2 regions of the Paenibacillus sp. FSL R5-0378 genome follow, and region 2 is predicted to be linked to the other one. Evidence: predicted binding sites of a transcription regulator. Region 2 holds the regulator's gene; the other holds the start of a gene.
What was found. The regulator LexA, encoded in region 2, represses DNA repair genes until DNA is damaged. The targets are predictions, from matches to a motif close to CGAACATATGTTCG.
Positions count from the first base shown of each region.

Region 1: a site for LexA is predicted at 2,070-2,083, ahead of addB (helicase-exonuclease AddAB subunit AddB). Genes of this name have one in related genera too.

Region 1 covers NZ_JBBPAY010000001.1:5,932,960-5,936,525, forward strand. Annotated here, with positions in the region: gene addB (helicase-exonuclease AddAB subunit AddB) at 1-2,000, opposite strand, end outside; gene MKY74_RS27570 (ArsR/SmtB family transcription factor) at 2,297-2,674, opposite strand; gene MKY74_RS27575 (SRPBCC family protein) at 2,677-3,102, opposite strand; gene MKY74_RS27580 (hypothetical protein) at 3,374-3,566, shown strand, end outside.
Region 2 covers NZ_JBBPAY010000001.1:5,324,298-5,327,863, forward strand. Annotated here, with positions in the region: gene MKY74_RS24590 (HAD family hydrolase) at 1-344, opposite strand, end outside; gene MKY74_RS24595 (hypothetical protein) at 384-899, opposite strand; gene MKY74_RS24600 (DUF896 domain-containing protein) at 1,137-1,319, opposite strand; gene MKY74_RS24605 (LysM peptidoglycan-binding domain-containing protein) at 1,421-1,801, opposite strand; gene lexA (transcriptional repressor LexA) at 2,041-2,667, shown strand; gene MKY74_RS24615 (response regulator) at 2,763-3,566, opposite strand, start outside.

The sequences.
Region 1 (3,566 bases), 610 kb from region 2:
GCCGAGGTCAAGGCGTTGTAAATCAGGAACCGTTCGTCGAGCAGCTTGCGCGAAATGCCAGGCGCCAGCTCCATTCCGGTTTGCGACAGCAGGGAGCGCTCCTGTTCGGTCAGCACCCCGTCATCCTGAAACACGGCCGGGATGACTCCGTCGTTGACGCCGAGCAGAAACGCGTACTTTACGCCACCCGTCCGCGTCCGGTCCATATTGCCGACCAGCACCTGATCGAGCGCAGGCGGAACGAGGCCCAGCTTCAGTTCGCTCAGTCCCGTTTCCAGAATGCCGGCAAACAGCTCGAAGGCCATCTTCTCCGTACCCATCATTTCCACAATCTGATCCAGCAGCTCCAGGACCGCATCCCACAGCTGGCGGTGTTCCCTCGCCGCCTCCGGGCGCCCGGACTCCAGCGCTTCGCGGCTCCACAGGTCCAGCTTCTCGGGAATGTCGGCTTCCTCGAGCAGACGGAAGACCGCTGTGCTGAGCTCCTCGGCGCTGCCCGCCTTCTTCACCCGCTTGCCGAAGGCCAGCAGCGGCTCGCTGACCACCCTCCGGCAGTGCTCCATCAGGCTGAGAAGCTGCTCTCCGGATCTGCGTCGCTCTCCGCCGTTTTCCTCCAGGGACAGGCTCGGAATAGCTTTCCACGGGCGGCCGTCCGTCCAGCGGTATCCCTGAATTCCGCAGGCGAGGGCATAGTTCTCGAGCACGTCCATATCCTCCCGCCCCAGCGACCCGTCCAGCGGAAGCAGCAGGTCGCTCTTGATGCAGCGGAATACGTCCTCATGCCGCCAGTTCCGGCGCACGACATCCAGTGCGGAACGAATAAACTCCACCAGCGGATGGTGCAGCTCGCTTCGCTTCTGGTCGAGAAAGAACGGAATGCCGTAGTCCCGGAACAGGGGCTCCACCAAATGCTCGTAATCGCCCAAATTACGGACGAACACGGCCATTTCGCGGTATCTCGCCCCTTCCTCTCTGGCCAGGCGCAGCATCTCCCTCAAAGCCCCTTCCACTTCGGTACGCCGATTCTCGGCGGCATAGAGGGAAATCCCTTCGGTTTCCTGAACCTGCTCTCTCTCCTGCCCCTTCCAGGGAATCCGCCGGTCATAACCGCGCTCTAAATGAGCAAGCCGCGGGCTGAGGCGGAATTTGGGCAGGTCCGATGCCGGCAGTATCGAATCGTTCGTTTCGATGCCCAGCTCGTCGGCCATTCCTCTCAGCTTGATGTAAGTCGTGGCAGTCGGGTGAAACAGGTCCAGCTCATGCGGCTGCATGCTGCCGTGGTACGGCTTGTCCAGCGTGAGCACAATGGTGACCGATGACGCATGGGCCATCAGCTCGCGAACAACCCCGTATTCCTGCGGAGTCATCCCGTGGAAGCCGTCGATCCATACGTCCGCACCTTTGACATACGACGAGCTGCGAATCCCTTCAGCCAAAGTGACGAGCGTATCTTCATCATCTATATAAAGCGGTGATATTTCCTGTTCAAAGTCGCGGTACACCGTCCATAAATCCTCAAGCTTATAGCGCAGGATCGGGGCGGCCGCCTTCTGCTCCGTCAGCTGGGTCAAATGCTCTTCCAGCACGGCGGAATCTACGCAGTACCGCTTGAGCTCGGTATACAACTCGTTCAGCTTGCCTATGAAACCCAGCTGGTCACCGGAGGCGCCGAACAGCTTCAGCTCCTCTTTGCGGCGCTGAATGATTTTGTACAGCAGCATTTTTTTGCCTTCTTCGCTGATGCCGACTCTCGCCGACCCGCCGGTCTCCTGCATCACCCGGTACGCCAGGCGCCGGAAGCTGAGAACCTGCGCACGGACGCTGCCTTTGACAGCGCCCGACGATACCAGGCTGTGCTCCGCCTGGAATGAGCCCTGCTCGGGAACGAGCAGGATCAGCGGGCTGCCCTTAGGCTCTACTTTCAGCCGGGACGTAATCTCGCTTAGGATCGCCGTCGTCTTGCCGCTACCGGATCGTCCGATCAGAAAATGAACCGACATGGTGTTGCCTCCTTCGTATGTAAACCTTGAAAACTATTAAATATAAGTATAACACAACCTTTTTTGAAAAGAACGTATGTTTGCGGAACTGTAAAAAGGAGGCACTTACCGTTTTTTGCATTTATCCGATACGCTCAACCCGAAGGAACGCCGTGTCCCGGCATGCCAAACAGCGGTACAGGAGGAGGTGATCCTCTTGTACCGCTGTCTCTTGTTTTGCTTGATTTGTACGAATGCTAGTTTCCATGGCCATCATGCAGGGATCATGGTTCAGTATAGAGCGATTGAATCACCGGCTAATTTTGTTCCTTCTCCTTATCCACAAGGGTCAGCGGGGCAGGGAAGCGTTCGGAACCATCCGACTCCACGAAGTGCTGCAGGGCTGCCATCTTGTTCTCCCAGAAGCGTTCAAAATAGGAGTACCAATCCTTGAGCTCCTGCAAAGGCCCCGGGTCCAGCCGGTACCTCGTCTCGCGGCCGACCTTCCTTTCCTTCACCAGCCCTGCCTCCGACAGAATCCGCAGATGCTTGGAAACCGCCGTCCGGCTCATCGGAAAATGGCTGCTGAGCACCGTTACGGGCATCTCCTGATCGGACAGCAGCTTGAGCAGCTGGCGCCGGGTCGGGTCGGCCACGGCCTGAAACACGTCGTGCTTGGACGCAGTCGCCGTCATGCTTAAGCCTCGACGTATCTGCCCAGCTTCTGGTGGAGTCCGGCCCAGCCTTGGTCCATCGTCTCGCGCACGACCGTATGCGGCTGGTTGAACTCGGTCACTTGGTCCGCGCTCCAGCCGGAGTGGATGAGCGTCACTTCCGTTTTGCCGTCCAGCTCCTTCAGCTCGAAAACAAGCGTCCAGTCCTTGCCCCAGCGGAACGCCAGCCGGTGCGGCGGATCCACTTCGGTCACCTTGCACGGCGACATGCCGTACGGACCGGCATTAATGTGAAATTCGTGGCCTACGACGGGCTGCATGTCATTGGGCATGAACCAGGCGGACAGCCCTTCGGGAGTCGCCACCGCCTCCCACACTTTCTGGATCGGAGCCTGGAATACGCCAGTGTGGCGGATATCAGGCAAAGCATTGTTTGTTGAGTTTTCCATGTATAAGTACCTCCATATGCAGTCAATCAACCCGGTTTACATTCGAATGCGAAACCATTTGGTTTCATATGAATTATACGAAACCTTTTGGTTTCATGTCAACCCCTTGTCCTTCTGCGGCCCGTAAGCCGGAATTCAACGAAAAAAGGAGCCTTTCGGCTCCTTATATTGTTATTATAGCTCATATTTCCAAAAACAAACAGTCTACCATTTTTCACCTGACATTCTATAATGAGGACGTTCTCACTTTAAGGCAAAGGGAGGAAAGACGGTGGATATCAAGGATTCTTCAAGCTCGTCTGAAAATCAGCCCGGGACGGTCGGTTCCGCAAGAGCCGCTGCAGCGGACTGGGTGATGCACCAAGCCTCAAAGGAAAAAGGATTTATGGGCGCTTATTTCACGGGTTCCACAATCGGAATGCCGGAAGATGCCCCGATGTCTCCAAGCTCCGATATCGACGTGA
Region 2 (3,566 bases):
TGTTCATCGTCAACCCCAAGCTTCAGCAGACCGCGCCGCCATGATTCCTTGCGATAGCCTGGAGCGAGCTCCTCAAGTCTGCGAAATTCAGGTTGTTCGCCTGCGCTGAAGTTGGCCCACAGTCCTTCAAACGGGTTAATTCCAATCATTTGGGTAAAGGCAAACGTGTCATAGGATTGATATAACGCCCTTGCCTCATTGCGGACCGCTTCCTCCAGCTCCTTGGCGTCAATGCCCTTCGCCATGGCGGCCGTCTCGCATACCGCTTCAAAGGATTCCTTCACGCTGCGCTCATCCCACAACAGCGTATCGTCCAAATCGAAAAAAACAGCTTGTACCGGCATCCTCTTCCATCCTCTCCATCTGCTATCTCTTATATTTGTTTATTTTTCCAAAGGGATATTGTGGGTCTGTGCAAAACGCTCCAGACGTTCCCCTATGGCATCGGTATCGTAGCGGTTGATCAGGCGCGTGAACACCCAGTTGCCGCCTTTGCCCTTCGGCTCAATCACGACAGAGCCTTTGGCCAGCTTGATCTTGGCGATATTGTCTGCGGTCAGTCGCCGATCCCGGTTGAACTTGATCGTCGATACGGCGTTTTTCTCCACGCGCAGGAAAGGTCTGCGCAAAAAGATCATCAAGCCCAGGAACACGTACATGGCCATAATGATCCAGGTCATGCCGCTGTTTCCCGCCGTACCCTCCTGTCCGAGCATTCCGAGCAGGAAGTAAACCGCGGCCAGAGCGACCATCGTAATCGGAAGCACATAGTTTCTTCCTTTATAAATGTCAGCCGATGGACCTCCCGTGCTATAGATGGATGGCTTTCCCTCTTTCTTTCTCTGCTTGTTCAGCTGCGCTGAATTTTTTCTTACCTGTCTTTCCCATGAACGGGCCATTCACGAACCTCCTCAAAATGCTTTCGGCTATATAGTTATTTACTTCCTCATATATAACGGCCCAATACTGCTTACAGCAATTATTCCTGTAGTTTCACATTCTATATAATAGAAAGCAAATGAAGGAAAACTTGGTGCGCTTACATAGAAGCATTCTGTTCTCGGTAGTGAGCCATACAAAACCTTGAGTCAGTCTATACCATAATCGAATGTATGAGTCTAATCCAGCAGCGGGTGTTATTTCTTCTCTTCATCCACCCATTCAATCGAGTCCAGCTGCTGTCTGAAATTTCTGCGGACATTCTGAAGGTATCTCTCACGAAGCTTGGCCCGTTCTTCGATTTCCTCTTCGGTTAAACCGGATTCCTTTTGCTTGCGCGCAAGCTCATTAATTCTCTCTACAACGCTGTCGATATCCATACAATTACTCCTCCAATATTCAAGTCATACCTAACTTTGCCATGATAAAAAGAGCTTGTCAAGGTTCACACCTTTCCAAGCTCTTGATCATTTATCTTCTATTAATATTGTGGGAGTGCCAATACTTCTCCGGCTTGAATTTCGCTGCTGGTTAAATCGTTATACTTCTTCACCGCCATAATGTATGCGCGGATATCCATGTCTTCCGGCTTATGGGCAGAAGCGATTCCCCACAGCGTATCGCCTTGCTGAACGATGACATTTTTCTCTAACCGAACATCATCCGAGGTTCCCGCGAATACGCGAACGACACCTGTGCATCCCACCAAAATAATCAGGGCCGCCAAGATCAGTTTGATCAAAGCAGGGCCTGGCACGAAGGACTGTACTTTCTTCAACCAAGGAGATGCTATAGCTTCATTGATGGATGGGTTAACGGATGAGTTATTATAAATACTTTGGTATGTAGTGTGCTTCAGCATAAATATTACGCCTCCAAACGTTTGTTCTTGTTTTATGAGAACAATATAACACGAACATTTGTTTTGTTCAATACTTTTTTCGAACAATTGTTCCTATGTTTTTAGAGGCGGGTTTCCTTCATTCAGAAGCCGTAAAAATCCCGCTCCATCAAAGCAAAATCATTTAGAACTTATGTTTGTACGAACGGCAGTTCTATGTTATAATTTTACCAAACGTTACTAAATGGGGTTGATGGGGAATGTCAAAGATATCTAGCCGGCAGCAAGCGATATTGGAATTTATCAGAAATGAAGTCCGCGCCAAGGGTTATCCTCCGTCCGTCCGTGAGATCGGTGAGGCGGTAGGGTTGGCTTCCAGCTCGACCGTACACGGCCATTTGGACCGACTGGAGAAGAAAGGCTTGATCCGCAGAGACCCTACGAAGCCTCGTGCCATTGAACTGTTGGGACAAGAAGAATCCGAGAGCAGCAATCTGTTCACGCATACGATCGCCAGAGTTCCCGTAGTAGGCAAGGTCACAGCTGGGGTGCCGATCACGGCAACGGAGAACATTGAAGATTACTTCCCTCTGCCGCAGCACTATGTCGGAGATGAGAAAGTATTTATGCTTTCCGTCGTTGGAGACAGTATGATTGAGGCGGGCATTCATAACGGTGACTACGTCATCGTGAGACAGCAGCAGACAGCCGATAACGGGGACATCGTCGTTGCCATGACGGATGAGGATGAAGCAACCGTGAAGACGTTTTACAAGGAGAAGGACCATATCCGGCTCCAACCGGAGAACCCGGCTTACGAACCTTTGCGTCTGAACCATGTCACCATTCTGGGCAAAGTCGTCGGGCTGTTCCGCGATATTCACTAGCAGATGATGCTGGACAAGCAGCAATAGAGCCCTTGCTCTTCCTTACTCAGGAAGGTCAAGGGCTCTTTTCGGCGTTGGGATCAAGGCAGGATGATTCAGGTGGGACACACCTCACGTGAATCCGCCGTTTGCTCCAGACGGTACTCCGTCGGCGTTTTTCCCGTTTTTTTGCGGAACACCTGGGTAAAATGCTTGACGTCCACATATCCGACTTTGTCCGAAATGTCGGCCAGCTTTAAATGCGTTTGCAGCAGCAGCTTGGAGGCTTGTTCGATCCTCAAATTGGTGACGTATTCCTTGAAGCCGCTTCCCGTCTTCTGCTTAAACAGCTGGCTGAAGTAGACCGGATTCAGGAACACGACCGAAGCTACCTTTTCCAGGGACAGATCCGTATGGTAGTGCGCTTTGATGTACTGCACCGCAACCTCGATCGCTCGGTTACCGCCCGGGTTGTTGTATTCGTACTCCAGCGATGCCGATTCCTGGCGCATCCGCCGCACTTCCTCCGGCACCCGGTGAATGTCTGTGATGAGTCCCGTCGACTGAATCTGGAAAGGCACCTTGACGAATCGTTTCAAGTTAGCGCGCAGCTCATCCGTCAGGCGTTTCATGCCTCCCTCTTCCCCCAGCGAGACGAGGCCGATCAGGCTCGTTTCGTCCATGCTTGTCACAAATCCGCAGCCGTGCGCTTCAATCAGCTCACCAAGCACATTTTCAATAATAAAATGCTCCAGATGCACCGGTGCGTCGCTCTCCATCTTAACCATCACCAGTTGGAATGCGGGGTAGCTCTCAATTATAGACGCGACGTCAAGGCGCCCGGTATCGAGTCCGCTCGCCCAGCGCTGAAATACAGCCTCACGCAAATACTTCAGGTTAGACTTCAGCAGCTCCGCCTC